DNA from 3 places in the Tissierella carlieri genome. Region 3 is predicted to be linked to each of the others. Evidence: predicted binding sites of a transcription regulator. Region 3 holds the regulator's gene; each other region holds the start of a gene.
The links. Region 3 encodes HrcA, which represses chaperone genes, less so after heat shock. Its sites were predicted from a motif close to ATTAGCACTCNATANTATNGAGTGCTAAT; they were not measured.
Positions count from the first base shown of each region.

Region 1: KQI38_RS02305 (co-chaperone GroES) is a predicted target of HrcA. The motif match lies at 1,451-1,479, and genes of this name have one in related genera.
Region 2: htpG (molecular chaperone HtpG) is a predicted target of HrcA. The motif match lies at 3,415-3,443, and genes of this name have one in related genera.

Region 1 is NZ_JAHLOH010000013.1:177,164-184,380, forward strand. It holds gene KQI38_RS02295 (ABC transporter permease) at 1-330, shown strand, start outside; gene KQI38_RS02300 (DUF554 domain-containing protein) at 627-1,322, shown strand; gene KQI38_RS02305 (co-chaperone GroES) at 1,526-1,807, shown strand; gene groL (chaperonin GroEL) at 1,934-3,571, shown strand; gene KQI38_RS02315 (helix-turn-helix domain-containing protein) at 3,674-5,305, opposite strand; gene KQI38_RS02320 (methyl-accepting chemotaxis protein) at 5,548-7,217, shown strand, end outside.
Region 2 is NZ_JAHLOH010000021.1:36,519-43,735, reverse strand. It holds gene KQI38_RS05430 (metallophosphoesterase) at 1-22, shown strand, start outside; gene KQI38_RS05425 (TetR/AcrR family transcriptional regulator) at 127-693, shown strand; gene KQI38_RS05420 (hypothetical protein) at 769-1,446, shown strand; gene KQI38_RS05415 (hemerythrin domain-containing protein) at 1,587-2,114, shown strand; gene KQI38_RS05410 (zinc-dependent alcohol dehydrogenase) at 2,219-3,349, shown strand; gene htpG (molecular chaperone HtpG) at 3,480-5,357, shown strand; gene KQI38_RS05400 (DUF445 family protein) at 5,439-6,905, shown strand; gene KQI38_RS05395 (adenosylcobalamin-dependent ribonucleoside-diphosphate reductase) at 7,047-7,217, shown strand, end outside.
Region 3 is NZ_JAHLOH010000046.1:96,628-103,844, reverse strand. It holds gene lepA (translation elongation factor 4) at 1-629, shown strand, start outside; gene hemW (radical SAM family heme chaperone HemW) at 837-1,973, shown strand; gene hrcA (heat-inducible transcriptional repressor HrcA) at 2,107-3,159, shown strand; gene grpE (nucleotide exchange factor GrpE) at 3,185-3,721, shown strand; gene dnaK (molecular chaperone DnaK) at 3,745-5,562, shown strand; gene dnaJ (molecular chaperone DnaJ) at 5,651-6,769, shown strand; gene prmA (50S ribosomal protein L11 methyltransferase) at 7,020-7,217, shown strand, end outside.

The DNA.
Region 1 (7,217 bases), on a different contig from region 3:
TTATTCTTTATAGCTTCAGGCAGTATAATATATTTCAAATTATTCAACGAAGTAAAACAAGATAAAGTAGAATACGATATACTTAGAAAAATTGGAACTACAGAAAAAGAAATAAGTAAAGTAATAACAAAACAAATAGGGATTATATTCTTTTTACCTTTTGTAGTTAGTACTACACATTCTTTATTTGCATTGAAATCTCTTTCTAATTTACTTCAAAGAAATCTTTTTGCAAATGGTCTTGTAGTTGCATTAGGATATCTAGTATTTCAGGTGATTTATTTTATCATAATAAGAACAATGTATATAAGGAAAGTGAAATATAATTAAAAAATAAGATGAAAATGGAATTCTTTAAAAGGATTCCATTTTTTTATAGAAATTATCCTTAAAATGGTGTATCCTATTAAAATATAGTGAAAAGTGAATGGTGAATAGTTCTGAGCGAAAATTTTGGTTTTTTTAACTATTCACTAGGTAAACAAACCCTAAAGGGCTACCAAATTATACCCTGCGAGGCAAGTATAAGTAGCTAAGCAATGTACACAAAATAGAAAATCACAATTTTGGTATCCTGCTTATATTAGTTATTCATTATTCACTGAACTAATGGGGGTAGATTAACTATGCTAGGAACAATAGTAAATGCTTTAGCAATTATATTAGGTTCATTATTAGGTATAGGAGTAAAAAAAGGAATTAAAGATGATTATAAGAATACCATAATGGATGGTATAGGTCTTGCTGTAATTATCATCGGTATTATGGGGGGGATTAAGTCTGAAAATATTATCCTAGTTATAGGAAGTATTGTAGTAGGAAGTGTAATAGGTGAGGTAATTGGAATAGAAAATAAGCTTGATAATTTAGGGGATTTTCTACAAGATAAATTTGGAGGAAAAGATAGTAACTTCTCTAAGGGCTTTGTAACAGCTTCTTTAGTATATTGTGTTGGAGCTATGGCAATAGTTGGTTCTCTTGAGTCTGGAATACAAGGTAATCACCAAACTTTATTTGCAAAATCAATTCTTGATGGTATATCGGCTATAATATTTGCTTCAACTTTAGGCATCGGAGTTGCATTTTCAAGTATCCCAGTATTTATCTATCAAGGCAGCATTACTTTATTGGCTAATTTTATAAAAGATTTACTTACTGTACAAGTAGTAAATGAAATGTCAGCAGTAGGTGGCTTGCTTATTATGGCAATAGGAATAAATATATTAGGAATCAAGAAAATAAAGGTAGGAAATATGCTTCCAGCAGTTTTTATTCCTATTATTTACTATATATTAGTAAATTTAGTTAATTTAATAAGATAAGAATAGTAAATTAGAGAAAAAATAAGATTAATGGTTTAAAAGCCATATTTTAGCAAATAATACCTTAATATAGTCAAATTTCAGACTTGATTACATGATTTCATTTAAGTAACATATATATTGTACATATTAGCACTCAACGACAATGAGTGCTAATAAAATGAAGGATAAAACTAATATTAACATAAGGAGGTAGTATAACTATGAATCTAAGACCATTAGGTGATAGGATTGTAATTAAAAAAGTTGAGGTTGAAGAGAAAACAAAAAGTGGTATAGTTCTACCAAGTACTGCTAAGGAGCAACCACAAATGGCAGAGGTAGTTGCTATTGGTGCTGATATTACAAATGATGAAAAGAAAAAAGATCAAATTAAAGCTGGAGACAAAGTAATATTCTCAAAATATGCTGGAACAGAAATCAAAGTAGATGGTGAAGAATTAACAATCCTAAAATTATCTGATATTTTAGCAATAGTGGAATAATGACAATTCACATTTCACAATTCACAATTGAAAACCAAAACCTATATTATTTTAATCTTTTAATTGTGCATCGTGCATTGTGCATTGTAAATTTACGAAGTAAATTCAAAAGGAGTGTGGATATAAATGGCTAAAGAAATTATGTTTGGAGAAGACGCACGTCGTGCTATGGAAAGAGGTATAAATCAATTAGCTGATACTGTAAAGGTTACATTAGGACCAAAGGGAAGAAATGTTGTATTAGATAAGAAGTTTGGTGCACCACTTATTACAAATGACGGAGTAACTATAGCTCGTGAAATAGAATTAGAAGATAAATATGAAAATATGGGTGCTCAACTTGTTAAAGAAGTAGCTACAAAGACTAATGATGTAGCTGGAGATGGAACTACAACAGCTACTTTACTTGCTCAAGCAATTATTAGAGAAGGACTAAAGAATGTGGCAGCAGGTGCAAATCCAATGATCCTTCAAAAGGGAATTAAATCAGCTGTAAATGCCACAGTAGAAGAAATTAAGAGATTTTCTAAGGAAGTAGAATCAAAAGAATCTATAGCTCAACTTGCATCTATTTCTGCAGGAGATGAAGAAATAGGAAAATTAATAGCTGATGCTATGGAAAAAGTAGGAAACGATGGGGTTATCACTGTAGAAGAATCAAGATCTATGGGAACAACTCTAGATGTAGTAGAGGGTATGCAATTTGACAGAGGATATGTATCAGCTTACATGGTTACAGATACTGAAAAAATGATAGCAGAATATGATAATCCATATATTTTAATTACAGATAAGAAGATTAGTAATATCCAAGAAATCCTTCCAATTCTTGAGCAAATAGTACAAATGAGTAAACCTCTTGTAATTATTGCTGAAGATATTGAAGGAGAAGCAATGGCTACATTAGTAGTTAACAAATTAAGAGGAACATTTAACTGCGTTGCTGTTAAGGCACCTGGCTTTGGAGATAGAAGAAAAGAAATGCTACAAGATATAGCTATTTTAACAGGTGGTGAAGTAATATCAGAAGAATTAGGATATGACTTAAAAGAAACTACTATTGAAATGTTAGGTAGAGCAGCTAAGGTTAAAGTTGATAAGGAAACAACTGTAATAGTTAACGGAGAAGGAAATCAAGAGGAAATTCAAAATAGAGTTAAACAAATCAAAGCTCAACTTGAAGAAACAGAATCAGAATTTGATGCTGAAAAGCTTCAAGAAAGACTTGCTAAATTATCAGGCGGAGTAGCAGTAATTCAAGTAGGTGCTGCAACTGAAACAGAACTTAAGGAAAGAAAACTTAGAATAGAAGATGCTTTAGCTGCAACTCGTGCAGGAGTTGAAGAAGGTATGGTTCCTGGTGGTGGAACAGTATTGATAGATGCAATACCAGCCGTAGCTAAATTGCTTGAAGCAACTCATGGTGATGAAAAAACAGGAGTTAGTATAATAGTGAGGGCGTTAGAAGAGCCAGTTAGACAAATTGCGGCAAATGCAGGACTTGAGGGTTCTGTTATCGTTGAAAAAGTTAAAGAAGAAGCGCCAGGTACTGGATTTGATGCTTTAAATGAAAGATATGTAGATATGATTCAAGCAGGTATAGCAGACCCAACTAAGGTGACTAGATCAGCATTACAAAATGCAGCATCTGTAGCAGCTATGGTACTTACTACAGAAGGTGCAGTAGTAGATATAGAAAAAGAAGACCCAATGGCAGCTATGGGTGGAATGGGCGGTATGGGTGGAATGGGCGGCATGATGTAATTCCATCATAAATAATAGTACAAATTTTTAAATTATCAATCACTTATATCCTAGAGGTTTTTCATAAGTATATTAAACTTATGATAGACCTCTTTTTTCTTATTAGAATTTTGAAATGCTTAAATAGGTCTTTTTAAGTATATCTATCTGATCCTGTAACATTATAATAATCTCATTTTTGTCTTTATTAACAGGAGCAATCTGTTCCCAAGTTTGTTTGAAATATTCTTCAAAGGCTTTAATTAAAGTGTTTTCTTCTATTGATAGTTGTACTTTTTTAAGGTCTTTTACAGCATTAAAAGTCTCGAATAATACAGCTTGTCTTTCTTTAATGGCACAATATGAATTAACACTTTTTAAAAAATTATCAGTACTTTTAGGCATAAAAGCAATATTATAATTGTCATAGGTTTTGAGAAGATAGATTATGTTTTGTAGAAGTTCGATGATATCTTCAACATCCATATTTATTATCTCCGTTTCTTCATAATAGTCAAAATAAAATCGTTTATGCATAACTAGATCTTCAATAGAATTTGCTAAAAATATATCTTTATATTGATAGTATTTTATACCTGATAAGAATGCATTAAATTGTCTTTTATGAAAGTCTAAAAGCAGAAGTATTTCATCATTTGGAAGATTTTTTTTTCTTAAGACTTTTTCAAGCAAGTTTTCAGTTAGTGTAAACGTGGTAAAACAGTATTTATATTGAAATCGATTACCTATACTTTCTTCCAATTCAGTTAACTTATGATGATATTCAATATTTTTTGTATGATATTTAATTAAAGGTTTAGCATCATTTGTAATGACTGCATTAAAATAATTTTTCAAGATACTTACACCAGCTTTATTTTTTAAATAAAAGCTACAGGTAATTTCTGAATATGGCTCCGTTGGGAAGCAAGATAATGCACCAATATCTGAAACAATATAAGTTTCTTTACTAGCAATACAAGTACCATATTTATCTAAATAATATAAACTAATTCTTCCAGTTATCATAATTGGATGTATAAAGTTGATAAATCTTATTATTCTATTAATATTATTATCCAGTCTCAATAAGAAAAGAACTTCCCATCCATTATTTATAGCATTTAGTAAAGCATTTCTCAAAAGTATTAATTTATAATAGCTCTTGGTTGTATTAACATTATTGTAAGTTATATAAATTATCTTGTTTTTTTTATATTTCTGATTAATTGCATATTCAAGTAGAGAAATACCTTCAGAGATAATATTTTCAATTCCAAAAATTATTTTATCCTCATTGGATAAATCAATAATTTGATTAGAATTATTAATGCTATTCTGTTTCTCAGGATAAATTTGGTCCATACTTACAAAATTAAAAACTTGATCTTTGCTGGCTAACTGATTTTTCTTCTTTAGATATTCTTTTTTTTTGCATTCCATAGAATATCCTTGGGACTCCAATAATACTTTTTTCATTTTTTCTTTGATATTACCATCTAATTCTTCATTTTTATCTAGACTTAACAAAACTTTATTTAGATTTTGTTCTTGAAATGAATTTTTAATATTTCTTGAAAAGTATTCAGTAATACTATCAATATATATAGTATTATATGCAGGAATTCTTTTCCCGCTGACCCAACGGCTAACAAGTGAACTATCTACATTTATAGCTTTTGATAGTTGATTCATACTTATATCTAAAGCAGAAAGTAAAAGAGATAGACATTCACCAAACTTCATATTAGTCATCAAAGAGTTCTCCCCCTTTATATAATTGTAAATAATATATAGACTTACAATAACTCTATATAATCAGATAGGCTATAGACAAACATAGAATTGTCATTGCCATGGCAATGACAAGGAGTGAAATACAGTGTAACCTACAGAACTATTAATATATAATAATACAATAATCTACAATAAACTACATTAGTCTACACTAAATATATTATATTAAATAGTTAATATTTAATTAAGGAGGGTATATTTTGAAGCTTAAAAGTATTAAGACAAAACTATCTTTATTTTATGGAGTACTGCTTCTTGTTATCTGTATGGGGTTTGGAGTGGTGTCTTACATAGCATCATCAAAGGCTTTATCGACAAGTATTGATGAATCATTATCTCAATTAGCAATACAAAATGCTGAAATAGTTGATAAAGGAATGGAAGTTCAATTTAATGCTTTAGAGGCATTAGCTGAGAGTGATTGGTTGAAAGGTACTAGTTTGACTTTAGATGAAAAGCTAAAATTACTTAATAATGAAGTGAAAAGAAGTAATCATATAGATATGTTTATTGCGGACATAGATGGTAATATGGAAGATACTGCTGGAGGGAGAGCAAACGTTTCGGACAGAGAATATTTTATAAAGGCATTATCAGGTGAAAAAGAAGTTTCAGACCCTATTATAGATAGGACCAATGGTAATTTGATATTGTGCTATGCAGTTCCCATAAAGGATGGTGGCAGAGTCAAAGGAGTACTAGCTGCTACTCGTGATGGAAATGTACTGAGTGATTTTATAAGTGATATGCGTTTTGGAGAAAATAGTGAGGCTTTTATGATTAACAAACAAGGAACGACGGTAGCTAGTAAGGATAGGGAACTTGTTATGAATATGTATAATATTTTAGAGGAAGCTAAAGCAGATTCCGGGCTAAAATCATTAGCCCAACTACAACAGAAAATGACTCAGGGAGAAAGAGGTGTAGGAGAATATAGTTATAAAGGAATAACTAAATATATGGGATTTGCTCCAGTAGAAGGAACAAATTGGTCATTAGCCATAACGGCTCCAAAGTCGGAAGTTATGTCACAAGTAAATAGTCTTACAATGACAATGATAATAATATCAATTATTTTTCTTGCAATTAGTATAGCTATTACTTTATTTATAGCAGGAGGCATTTCAAGACCTATAAAGGAGGCGTCAGATTATTTAAACATAGTAGCTACTGGGGATTTTACAGGTATGATACCTATGCAATTACTTGAAATGAATGATGAAACGGGTACTTTAGCAAAGGCAATTGATACTATGCAGGAATCAGTAAAAAATATTATAAGAGAAGTTGTTAATGAGTCATCTAATGTAAGTCAGATGCTAGTTGATATTAACTCAGATATGAGGAAGCTCAATAGAAGTATAGAAGAAATTTCTGCTACTACAGAAGAATTGTCTGCGACAACTGAGGAAAATGCTGCATCAACTGAAGAAATGAGTGCGACTTCAACTGAGATTGAAAAAGCTATAGAATCTACTGCATATAAGGCCCAAGAAGGCGCAGTTACAGTAAGTGATATAAACAAAATGAGTGAAAATATGAAGCAGAGAGCAATATCTTCAAGAGAAGATACAATAGAAATATATAGAAAGACAAAGGATGATTTGCAAAATGCAATTGAACAATCGAAAGAAGTAGATAAAATCAATGAATTGTCAGAGGCAATTTTGGCCATAACTTCACAGACTAATTTATTAGCATTAAATGCTGCTATTGAAGCAGCTAGAGCTGGTGAAGCAGGTAAAGGCTTTGCAGTTGTTGCAGATGAAATTAGAAAGCTGGCAGAAGGGTCAAAAAATACCGTTTCTAGGATACAGGAAGTAACTAAAATAATATTAGAAGGTGTAAATGATCTTTTATCTAGCTCAAG
Region 2 (7,217 bases), on a different contig from region 3:
TATAGATATACAAGGTCAATAAATATATAAGAGGTTCAATTTGTTGTACTTGAAAAATAAAGCTTGACAATAAGGAATTATTGTTATATTATGGACGTGAACGATGTTCACGAGGTGAAATAAGACATGGAAAACTATAATAAAAATTATAGAGAGATTATTTTATCAGAAGCTAAAGATATTGCTATGAAGGAAGGTATTTCAAATATAAATATTCGTGCTGTTGCTAAGAATAGTGGAATAGCCATAGGTACAGTATATAACTATTTTCCTTCAAAAGGAGATCTGCTAGTAGCTATTATTGAAGATTTTTGGGAAGGTGCTTTTGCGAATGTTGATTGGCAAGATCTCTCTTACAATAACTTCTATGATAATTTAGAGAAGATTTATAGCACTTTATATCATTATCTTCTCAAATTTAAAGAAAACTGGCTAGAACAGCTTGCTTTGCTAAAGACACAGGAAAAGATACTTGGAAAACAAAGGGAAAATGAATATTTTGAGAAAATCTATTCTAAGATTAAAATATTAATGGATATGGATAATGGATTAAGACAGTATTCATGGTCAGAAGCAATCTCAAAAGAAAAAACAGCAGAATTTATTTTTGAAAATATGCTTATTATGCTTAGAAAAGAAGAGGAAGATATAAGTTTTTTTATAGCAATTCTAAAAAAAATAATGTCAGATTAAAATCATACTACAGTATGATTTTTAATTTGAACATCAATGAACAATGTTCATCAATATAATTAAGGAGTGATTATTATGCAGGCAATTATGGAAACTTTATTTGATGCAGTTTATTTAGTAGGGGTTATTACAATAGGAATGATAATGATATTAAAGGGTGGAAACAACAAGCAATTTAAGTTATTTGGTATTATGGCTGTTGTACTAGGGGCAGGAGATTCATTTCATTTAATACCTCGGTCATACGCTTTACTAACAACAGGATTAGAAGCCAACGCTGTTGCACTTGGGATAGGAAAATTTATAACATCTATTACAATGACCATCTTTTATGTAATTTTATATCATATATGGAGACAGCGTTACAGAATTAGGGGGAATAAGGGACTTACATTTTCAATTTATGCTTTGAGTATTATACGAATAGGATTATGTGTTTTTCCTCAGAATGATTGGTTAAACTATAATGCACCTGTTTCATGGGGAATATATAGAAATATTCCATTTGCTATTATGGGTGCTATTATTATCTCTATTTTTTATTCTGAAGCAAAGAAGTGTGATGACAATAATTTTAAATTCATGTGGCTGGCGATTGTATTATCTTTCGTTTTATATATACCTGTAGTGCTATGGGCTAATACAATTCCATGGATTGGAATCTTAATGATACCAAAAACTCTTGCCTATGTTTGGGTAGTATTGATGGGTTATAAAGAATTTAGGTTCAATGAAAAAAAGAAAGCTTTATAAGAAATAAGACGTTATATCTTCTAACTACTACAAAAAATAGTTGGATTAACTAGGTCATAATAGGGTATCACTAAAAAACAAACAAATAATAAATAAAATAATTAATAAGATTATAATAAAAATTAGAAGGAGAGATATCCGTGACAAATTTCCATAGCCAAGAAATAGATTTGAATACTGAGAAATACTCTCAGATAATAGAGTATATCCTCAAGAAGCATCATACTCCATTAAAAAAGGAATTACCAGAATTAGAAAAATTGGTATATACAATATTTAAAGTTCATTTTGACGATTCTGGAGATGTTCTTGAAAAGGTTCATAGATTATTTGGAGGATTAAAGACAGTATTAGAATCTCATATCATTAAAGAAGAAAGAAAGTTATTTTATATGATAATTGACTATGAAAAGGAACCTTCACAAAAGCTGTTAGAAAATATAGTAGAGGAAATTGAGAACGTTGAGAAGGATAATAAAGAATTAGAAGGGCTAGTTAAGAAAATTCGAGAGATTACAAATGACTATTTAGTTCCACCTACAGGATGTCCTACTTATGTAAATACTTACGATAGACTGAAGGAATTAGAGATAAGCTTATTACAGCATATAGATATAGAAAATAATATAATGTTTTATAGATTGAAAAAAGAAGCTAATAAGGGATAGTAGGATAATTTCCTACTATTTTCTATTTTTCTACTTTCGGCTATCATTGCATATTCATACCTTACTTGGAAAAGATAATCCTATAACTTAATTGGAGGGATTTCATGAGGGCAATAGTATATGAGGGAATAAATGATGTGAGGGTAGCAAAGGTTGATGATCCAAAGATACAAAATGAGGATGATATTATAGTTAAGGTAACATCAACAGCTATATGTGGATCTGATTTGCACTTAGTTCATGGAATGGTACCTAATATGCCAAAGGGATTTATTTTGGGGCATGAAACCATGGGTATCGTAGAAGAAGTGGGTAAAGGTGTGAATAAGGTTAAAAAGGGTGATAGAGTTATTGTTCCTTTTCCAATAGCGTGTGGGCATTGCTGGTATTGTGAGCATGATTTATGGAGTCAATGTGATAATTCCAATGATAATGGAGAAACTGGAGCTATATTTGGATATAGCAACACCTATGGAGGGTATGATGGAGGTCAAGCAGAATATCTTAGAGTACCTTATGCAAATGTAGGTCCTACGGTTATACCTGAAGAACTAACGGATGAGCAGGTACTATTTCTTACGGATATATTACCAACTTCTTATTGGGGAGTTGAAAACGGTGGAGTAAAAAATGGTGACACAGTAGTAGTACTAGGTTCTGGACCGGTAGGACTATTATCTATGAAATGGGCAGCATTTAAAGGTGCTAAACGAATAATAGCAGTAGATAGAGTTGGATATAGATTAGAGCATGCTAAAAGATACAATGGTGTAGAAGTAGTAAATTTTGAAGAATATGATAATACTGGAGAATATATAAAAGAACTAACAAATGGGGGAGCAGATGTAGTAATTGATTGTGTTGGAATGGATGGAAAGATGTCGTTTATTGAAAAGATGGAAACTGCATTAAAACTTCAAGGAGGCTCAAAATCTGCAATTGAAATATCTACTCAAGCAGTTAGAAAAGGTGGAACTATATCTATGGTAGGGGTATATGGTGCTAGATATAATATGTTTCCTTTAGGGGATTTCTTTTCAAGAAATATTACTATAAAAATGGGGCAATGTCCTGCACATTCCTATGTAGAACCTATTCTTAAGCTTATTAATCAAGGAAAGTTTGATGCTACTGATATAATAACTCACAGATTATCCTTAGATGAAGGAAAACATGGGTATGAGATATTTGATAAAAAAGCTGATAATTGTATTAAAGTAGTATTAAAACCTTAAAATAAAAACTATCACTAATATTTCTTGTTCTTGACATAAAAAAATAAATATGGTACATTTTTCTTATTAGCACTCTAACACTTAGAGTGCTAAAAAAATTATAATATAAAAAAGGAAAGGGAAGATATCTATGGAAAGAAAGGAATTTAGAGCAGAGTCAAAGCGTTTGCTTGATTTGATGGTAAATTCAATTTACACACATAAAGAGATATTTTTAAGAGAGCTGATTTCCAATTCGTCTGATGCTATTGATAAAATTTATTATAAAGCTTTGACTGATGAGAGCATAAGCTTTAATAAAGATGATTATTACATTAAGATTATAGCAGATAAAGAAAATCGCACATTGACCGTATCAGATACAGGAATTGGAATGTCAAAGGAAGAATTAGAAGAGAATCTCGGTGTGATTGCAAATAGTGGTTCCTTTGCATTTAAAAATGAAAATGAATTGAAAGATGGCTTTGATATAATTGGCCAATTTGGTGTTGGATTTTATTCTGCATTCATGGTAGCGGACAAGGTAACAGTTATAAGTAAAACCTTTGGAGCCAATGAAGGATATAAATGGGAGTCTGAGGGTGCTGAGGGATATACAATAGAGCCTATAGAAAAAGATACTGTTGGGACAGATATAATACTTACAATCAAGGAAAATACAGAAGACGAGAATTATGATGAATTTTTAGAAGAATATAGATTGAGGGGAATTATTAAAAAATATTCTGACTTTATTAGATATCCAATTAAAATGGATGTTACAAAGAGCAGATTAAAGGAAGGCTCTGAAGATGAATATGAACAATATGAAGAAGAGCAAGTAATAAATAGTATGGTTCCAATATGGAGAAAAAATAAAAATGAATTAACAGAAGAAGATTATAAGAATTTTTATTCAGAAAAGCATTTTGGATTTGATGAACCTATAAAGTCAATTCATCTATCTGTAGATGGTGTCGTAAGGTATAATGCTTTATTATTTATACCAAGTCAAACTCCTTATGATTTTTACACAAAAGAGTACGAAAAGGGACTTGAGTTATATTCCAATGGGGTACTTATAATGAATAAGTGTGCTGATTTACTTCCAGATTATTTTAGCTTTGTAAAAGGAATTGTAGATTCAGAAGATTTATCCTTAAATATATCTAGAGAGATATTACAGCATGATAGACAATTAAAGTTGATTGCAAAGAAGATAGAAGATAAAATTAAAGATGAATTAACTTTAATCCTAAAGAATGAAAGAGAAAAATATGAGGAATTCTTTAAAGGATTTGGAAAACAATTGAAATTCGGAGTTTATAGTGATTTTGGAATGCACAAAGAAGTATTACAAGACCTGCTTATTTTCTATTCGTCAAAGGAAAAGAAAATGGTTACCTTAGAGGAATATGTAAGTAGAATGCCAGAAGAGCAAAAATATATCTATTATGCAGCTGGCGAATCTGTAGAGAGAATTGATAAATTGCCACAAACTGAATTAGTAAAGGATAAAGGCTACGAAATTTTATATTTCACAGATGATATAGATGAATTTGCAATTAAAATGCTAATGCAATATAAGGAAAAGGAATTTAAATCTGTATCGTCAGGTGATTTAGGTATAGAAGCTGATGAAAAGGATAAGGATAATGAAAAGGAAATAGAAGAAAATAAGGAGCTATTTTCATTTATGAAGGAAAGCTTATCAGATAAAATAAAGGAAATAAAACCTTCTAAGAGACTTAAAAATTATCCTGTTTGCCTATCTAGCGAAGGGGAACTTTCAATAGAAATGGAGAAAATCTTAAGTCAAATGCCAGATAATCAGGGTATAAAGGCTGATAAAATATTGGAAATTAATATACATCACCATGTATTTGACACATTAAAATCTGCCTTTGAAAATGATAAGGATAAACTAAAGCTTTATACTAACTTATTATATAATCAAGCCTTATTAATAGAAGGATTACCTATAGAGGACCCTATTGAATTTACAAATAATATATGTAAGCTTATGTAGCGTGAAAGGGGGCGGTTTTTTTGCATGGAAAGCAAAAAAACCGCCTATGCATTCATCTCAATGCTTTAGAAAGGAGAAAATATGAAAATTTTAGTACCAGTTATAGTTGGAGCAATCATAGGATATTTTACAAATTGGCTTGCTATAAAGATGCTGTTTAGACCTCATCATGAGAAAAGAATAATGAATATAAAAATACCCTTTACTCCAGGCCTTATACCGAAGGAGAGAGAGAGGATTGCTAAAAGTATAGGGGAAACAGTAGGAAACTATTTATTATCACCAGAAACTATAGTTGAGGCTTTAGCTAATAAAAGAACGGATAGAGAAATTAAATTGTGGTTAGAAGATAAACTAAACAAATTAAAAGAAAGCCAACAATCTATGAAGGGGATTTTAGATAATTTGCTAGGTGAAAATTATGATAGATTTATAAAGAAAATAAAAGAAAATTTAAAGAATATAATAATTTCTCATATCAGGAGTGAACAATTTAAAACTTTAATATCTAAAGCTATTGAAGATAAAGTAAATAGCTTTGATACTGAAGAAATTTATGGATTAGTAGATGAAAAGTTGAGGGGATCTTTAATTGAATTATCAAAATCCTCAGAGCTAAAGAATGGAATAATCAGACACCTAGATTCAAAGCTAAATGAATTTGCTCAAGATGAAAGAATGCTATCACAATTGATTCCAGAGGAGTTATTAGCTGCTATAAATCAGTATATTGATGAAAATGGAAATGAAATCGGATATAGTATAAGGACGAGTTTCAAAGATCCTGAAATACAAAGAAAAATTAAAGATTCCATTTCGGAGCTTGTCTCTCAAAATATGTCTAAATTAATTATTGCTTTTATTAGTCCAGAGTTAATTTCTGATAAAGTATTTCATATGATTGAAAAATATATAAATAGTGAAGATGCAAATAAAAATATAGTTATGCTCGTTAAGGCTTCAATAGATAAGCTACTAGAATCCAAGGCTTCAGAGGTGGTACCAAGACTAATGGAAACTATTGGTCATGATGGTCTAGCAAGAATTTCGGATGTATTAATTAATTATATTTCTGATGAAAAAAATTATGATATTATGTTACAATTGATACAGGATAAACTAAAAGCTTCAGAATTAAATAACAAGGAAAATATAATAAATTACTTAAATACTAATATAGACATAATATTAAATTCAACTAAATTAGAAGAGAGTATCTTTAATTTTACTCAAATTATAGTAGAACAATTTTTAGACAAACCTATTTCTTCTATGGCAGAAAAAATAAATAAGGATATGATTACAAATATTTATAATATAGCTAGAACTATATTTGAAGGATTTGCTATACATGAATTGCCACATATTATTGAGTTATTTAATATATCAAAGATTGTAGAAGATAAGGTAAATAGCTTCGATGTAGATTTTACTGAGGAATTGATTTTAGATATTGCCAATAAGGAACTAAAGGCTATTACTTGGTTAGGAGCACTTTTAGGAGGTATACTAGGTATATTGACCCCTTTAATTCAGATGTTATATTAAGATAATATAATATACTTGATTTTCAAGTTAATATTTGATAAATTGGGTATATGTAGTATACGAATAACATATATAACACTATATATAGTTGACTGTAATTTGTTTTTAACTATTAAGGATTCATTATAAAGGGGGAGCATTATGTTACATGTTGAAAAGCGAAATGGCAATATAGTTGTATTTGAGGAAGAGAAAATTGTAAATGCAATTAAGAAGGCTATGGGAGAAACGGATTTAGGTATCGATGAAGATCTGGCTCAAGAAATTGCCCATAAGGCTTTTATAGATTTTAGTAAATTAGAAGTAGTAAAT
Region 3 (7,217 bases):
TTCCACCTACTACAGAGATAGAATATATGGAAGAACCAATTGTAAAAGCTAATATAATGACACCTACAGACTATGTTGGTGCAATTATGGAACTTTGTCAAAATAAGAGAGGTACTTTCTTAAATATGGAGTACTTAGAAGAAAAAAGAGTTGTATTACATTATGAGTTGCCTTTAAATGAGGTTATTTATGATTTCTTTGATGCCCTTAAATCAAAGACTAGAGGATATGCATCTTTAGACTACGATTTAAAAGGATATCAGCAGTCAGAGCTTGTAAAAATGGATATACTTATCAATGGAGAATTAGTAGACGCATTTTCACTAATAGTTCATGAGGAAAAAGCATATGAGAGAGGAAGAAATATTGCGGAGAGACTTACTGATGTAATCCCAAGACATCAATTTGCAGTGCCTATACAGGCAGCTATAGGTTCTAAGATAATAGCTAGAGAAACCATAAGAGCTCTTAGAAAAGATGTACTTGCTAAATGTTATGGTGGAGATATATCAAGAAAGAAAAAACTATTAGAAAAACAAAAAGAAGGTAAAAAGCGAATGAGACAAATCGGTTCAGTTGAGGTTCCGCAGGAAGCTTTCCTAACAGTGTTAAAATATGACGAAAAATAGAATGATGTAGGGAACGACGCTTCTGTCGTTCCTATTTTTATAACTAATATGAAAGTTTGGTTTTTAATTATATATAGGAACTTGACCTTAATGAGTTTTAAGCAGATTACGAAATATTTGATTTCGTGCAAGTTTCTTATGCATTAGCCAATAAAAGTTTCCTTGATATGCTGCCATAGAAGATTTTATTATTATTGGAGGAGAAGAATGAAAGAATTATCCTTATACATCCATATACCTTTCTGCATAAGTAAATGTTATTATTGTGATTTTTCATCTTTTGTCAATATAAATCACAAAATTGATGATTATATAGATAGCTTGATTCATGAATTAAGCTTATATAAAGAAAGAATAAGTGAATATAATATAAAAACTATATTTATAGGTGGAGGAACACCATCATGTATAAATCCAAAATATATCAATAGGATACTAGAATTTATATATAAGAATTTTAGAACTACTGGATTAGTTGAAGTTACAATAGAAGCTAATCCTGGTACATTAGATAGAGAAAAGGTACGAATATATAAAAAATCTGGAATAAATAGGGTAAGTATAGGAGTGCAGACATTAGATGATAAATTGTTAGAATCCATAGGAAGAGTTCATAAGGCCAAGGATTTTTATAGAAGCTATGAAATTCTAAGAGAAGAGAATATAAACAATATCAACGTAGACCTAATATTCGGATTGCCAAATCAAACTATAGATAATGTAATAGACTCATTAAAGAAAGTAATTGAACTAGGAGTAGAACATATCTCATACTATGGACTTATACTAGAAGAGGGAACGAGACTTTATAAATCCTATATCGAAGGAAAGATTTTATTACCTGATGAAGATATGGAAAGATTAATGTATCATAAGGCTACGGAATACTTGATTGAACATGGCTACGACCACTACGAAATATCTAACTATGCATTACCAAGCTATGAATGCAAACATAATTTAGTCTATTGGGATGTAAAACCTTATCTTGGGATAGGGTTAAGCAGTCATTCAAATATGGAGGGAAAAAGATTTTCTAACACATCTGATATAAATATTTATATTGAAAACTTGAAAAAGAAAATCCTTCCTATAGAAGATGAAGAAATAATAGATAAGAATACAGAAATAGAAGAATTTTGTATACTAGGTCTAAGAAAAATATCTGGTATAGATAAGACCCAATTTAAGAACAGATTTAGTATAGAAATAGAAGAATTATATAAAGATATAATAAATAAACATATAAAAAATGGTTTAATATTAAATGATGATAATTGTATCCGACTAACAAAACGAGGATTAGACTTGTCTAATTTAGTTGAAATAGATTTTTTAATGTAATAAAATATTTTGATAAAAACTATTGACAAAATTTAGAGATAGTGGTAACTTTAAATCGTGAGCATTAGCACTCAATGACATAGAGTGCTAATAAAACTATCTAGTATGTGAAAGAATACTGAGGTGATTAAATATGCTAGATGATAGAAAACTTAAAGTTCTTTATGCGATTATCAACTCTTATATAAATAGTGCAGAACCTATAGGTTCTAGAACAATAACTAAGCAATATGATTTAGGAGTAAGTTCAGCAACTATAAGAAATGAGATGTCAGATCTAGAAGAGTTAGGATATTTAAATAAACCACATTCTTCTGCAGGAAGAATTCCATCAGATAAAGCTTATAGATTATATGTAGATGAAATTTTAAAGAGTAAAAAGCCTAAGTTAGATTTAATAAAAAAAGATGAGATAAAAAAAATATTAGCTAGTGAATCTAGAGAGATAGAACAATTGCTTCAAAATTCAGCAAAAGTCCTATCGGCAATAACTAGTTATACGGCTCTTGCAATATCTCCACAGTTAATGGGTTCAAAAATAAAACATATTCAATTAATACCAATTGATAATCAACAAGTATTGATGGTTTTAGTTACTAATACTGGAGTAGTTAAAAATTCAATTTTTAGGCTAAATAAAGAGATTCCTGAAGAACAAATTAATATAATGTCTAATTTTTTGAATGATAGATTAAAGGGACTATCAGTAGATGAAATAAATGAAGAAGTTTCCAATGGAATTATTAAGGAGATATATGATTATAAGGTTATCATAGACGGGATTATACCTATTATAAATCAATCTATGGAAGATATAGATAATGTTGATTTATATGCTGATGGGATAACCAAAATACTCAATTTCCCAGAGTACAGAGACTTAGAGAAAGCTAAATCTTTTATATCTTTTATAGAAGATAAAGATTTGGTACTAAATCTTTTACTGAATGATTCTCTATCTCAAGATATTGAAATAACAATTGGTAATGAAAACATTTATGATCCTATAAAGGACTGTAGCTTGATTACAACTACCTACAGGTTAGGAGAAAGAACTATAGGTAAAATTGGAATAATTGGTCCTACGAGGATGGATTATTTAAAGCTAGTAAATACTTTGCATTTATTTTCTGTAAATATTACAGAGATTATAAATATGTTGATGAGTAAACATATATCAAAATAATCATAACATTATAAGAGGTGATGTAATGAAGAACAAGGATCAAGATAAAAAAGAAAACTCAGAGGTAATAGAAGAGGATATCTGTAAGGAGGAAATTGAAGAAACTAGTAAAGACTTAGAAGAAGCTTTAGAATCAAAGGATAAAGAACTAGAGGAATTAAATAATAAGTTATTAAGACTTCAGGCCGATTTTATTAACTTTAGGAAAAGAGCTGAAAAAGAGAAGGAGAGTACTATATCTTATGCTTTAGAATCCTTCGTATGTAATCTATTGCCTATAATAGATAATTTCCAAAGAGCCATGGAATCAGAAAATGATAAGGAAAATAATTTCTATAAAGGGATAGAAATGATATATCAGCAATTAATGAAGGTTCTTAATGAGAATGGAGTTGAACAGATTAAATCTCTAGGAGAAAGTTTCGATCCAAATTTCCATCATGCAGTATTCATGGAAGAGTCTGATGATTATGAGGAAGGTAAGATAACAGAAGTTCTACAAAATGGATATATACTAAAAGATAGAGTTATAAGACCATCTATGGTTAAAGTAGCAAAATAACATTTATTTAAGGAGGAGTTTTTATGGGAAAAATAATTGGGATTGACTTAGGTACTACAAATTCATGTGTCGCTGTTATGGAAGGTGGAGAGCCTATTATTATACCTAATTTAGAGGGAAATAGAACAACACCATCTATAGTAGCATTTACAAAAGATGGAGAAAGACTTGTTGGGGAGACTGCAAAAAGACAAGCTATTACAAATCCAGATAGAACTATAGCATCGATTAAGAGAAAAATGGGTTCTGACCATAAAGTAAATATAGATAGTAAAAATTATTCACCAGAAGAGATATCAGCTATGATTTTACAAAAAATTAAAATGGATGTTGAAAACTACTTAGGGGAGACAGTTTCTGAGGCAGTAATCACAGTACCAGCATATTTTACAGATAGCCAAAGACAGGCAACAAAGGATGCAGGGAAAATTGCTGGATTAGAAGTAAAGAGAATCATTAATGAGCCAACAGCAGCTGCATTAGCTTATGGAATGGATAAGGAACATGGTCAACATAAGATAATGGTATTTGACCTTGGGGGTGGTACTTTTGACGTATCCATACTAGAGCTTGGAGATGGAGTATTTGAGGTATTAGCTACTCGTGGAAACAACCACCTAGGTGGAGATGACTTTGACGAAGCTTTGGTAAATTATATAGCAGAACAGTTTAAGAAAGAAAATGGCATTGATTTAAAACAAGATAAGATGTCATTACAAAGATTAAAAGAGGCGGCAGAAAAGGCAAAGAAGGAATTATCTTCCACCATGTCAACAAATGTAAATTTACCATTTATCACTGCGACTCAGGCAGGACCATTACACTTAAATATGGATATCACAAGAGCTAAATTCAATGAATTAACTTCATCCTTAGTGGATAATACATTAGAACCGGTTAGAGAAGCCCTAAAGGATGCTGGACTACAAGCATCTGATATAGAAAAAGTACTTTTAGTTGGAGGCTCAACAAGAATACCAGCTGTGCAAGAAGCAGTTAAAAAATTAATTGGCAAAGATCCGCAAAAAGATATTAATCCAGATGAATGTGTTGCATTAGGTGCAGCTATTCAAGGTGGAGTACTTGCAGGTGAAGTTAAAGATATATTATTATTAGATGTTACGCCTTTATCCCTTGGTATTGAAACTCTGGGTGGAGTAACTACTAGATTAATTGAAAGAAATACTACAATACCAACTAAGAAGAGTCAAGTATTCTCAACTGCAGCAGACAATCAAACATCAGTAGATATTCATGTTCTGCAAGGTGAGCGTCAAATGGCAAACGATAATACTACTTTAGGTAGATTCCAACTAACAGGGATACCACCAGCACAAAGAGGTATTCCGCAAATAGAAGTAACTTTTGATATAGATGCTAATGGTATTGTAAATGTAAGTGCTAAGGATTTGGGAACAGGAAAAGAACAAAGAATAACTATTACAGCATCAACTAAACTTTCAGATGAGGAAATAGAAAGAAAAGTAAAAGAGTCAGAAAGATTTGCAGAAGAAGATAAGAAGAAGAAAGAAGCAATTGAAATAAGAAATAATGGAGATAATTTAGTTTATCAAACTGAAAAAACTCTAAAAGAATTAGAAGGAAAGATTTCTGCAGATGAAAAGTCAAAGGTTGAATCTAAGTTGGAAGAGCTTAAAAAATCATTAGAAGGTGATAATTATGATGAAATTAAGCAAAAAACTGAAGAATTGACAGAAGCTTTCTACTCCATATCTCAAAAAATGTATGAGCAAGCTGGAGCACAAGGTAATCCAGAAGAAGGCGCAGGACCTAAGGATGATGTAGTAGATGCGGATTATGAAGTGGTAGATGAAGAATAAATAACCGATGAAAGATATGAGCTAAATCATTTGATTTAGCTCATAAATTTGATATAATTGTATAAGCAAATTAAAGGTTGGTGAAAAGATGAGGGATTACTATGAAATCTTAGGTTTAAATAAAGATGCATCAGAAGATGAAATAAAGAAAGCATATAGATCTTTAGCAAAGAAATATCATCCTGATTTGAACCCAGATAATAAAGAGGCAGAAGCAAAATTTAAAGAAGCTAATGCAGCCTATGAAATATTAAGTGACCCAGAGAAAAGATCTAGATATGATAGATTTGGGCATGCAGGGGTAGATCCACAAGCAGGAGGTTTTGGAGAAGGCTTTGGAGGTTTCGGTGATATATTTGAAGATATATTTGACATATTCGGTGGAGGAGGATTTAGCAGAGGCTCAAGAAGAACAGGCCCAGTAAGGGGAGCAGACCTAAGATACAACTTAAATCTAGAATTTAAAGAGGCTGTTTTTGGAGTAGAGAGAGAAATACAAATTAGAAGAACAGAAAACTGTGAAACTTGTGGTGGAACAGGAGCCAAATCAGGTACAGGAAAAGAAACTTGTTCAACCTGTAAAGGTAGGGGAGAAGTGAGATATGCCCAGCAAACTCCTTTTGGTCAATTTGTTAGGACATCTACCTGCGATGCATGTAATGGAACTGGTGAGATAATTAAAGATAAATGTAATACCTGCGGAGGCACTGGTAAAGAAATAAAAACTAAGAAAATGAAAGTGAAGATACCAGCGGGTGTAGATACTGGCTCTATAATCTCTATGAGAGAAGAGGGAGAAGCGGGAGACAGAGGAGGACCTAATGGAGATTTATATATTTATATAAATGTGGCGGAAGACCCAATATTTAAACGTTCAGGCAATGATATCTATTTAACAGTACCTATTTCTTTCACCGAGGCAGCACTGGGTGCAGAGATACAGGTACCAACTTTAGAAGGTATAACAAGTCATAATATTCAAGAAGGAACTCAGACAGGAACAGAATTTAGACTCAAGAACATGGGAGTGCCAAATCTTAAAGGATATGGAAGAGGAGACCTTTTCTTTACTGTAGAGGTTAAGGTTCCAACTAAGCTAACTGATAGACAAAAAGAATTATTAAGGGATTTTGCCAATGAAACAGGGGAAAATATCAAGGAGCATAAAAAAGGTTTCTTTGATAAAGTAAAGGATGCTTTCAACTAACAATCACTCCAGGAGTGATTGTTCTTTATAACTAATAGGAAAGTTCTACCTTTATATTTTTTATTTAGAAATTTTATGACAATGAATTTTAAGCAGATTGCCGAATCTTTGATTTCGTGCAAGTCGCTTATGCAGTGGCTAAGAAAAGTTATCTCTAATATAACTTTAGAAGGTTTTCTTAAAATCATGGTAGTTTTTCCATGGCTCTTAGGGTATAATTATTTTAGATTTTAAAAAAGGATGTGTATTTATGAAGTGGACAGAGGTTCAGATAAAAACTACTGCCGAATTAGAAGATTTAGTATCAAATGTTCTATATGATGTAGGTGCTGCAGGACTTGCCATAGAAGACCCAAGGGACATAATAGAACTATCTCAATCAAAAGAAAAATGGGATTTTGTGGATCCAAGTTTAATAAATCAAGACTTTGATGGAATAATAATTAAG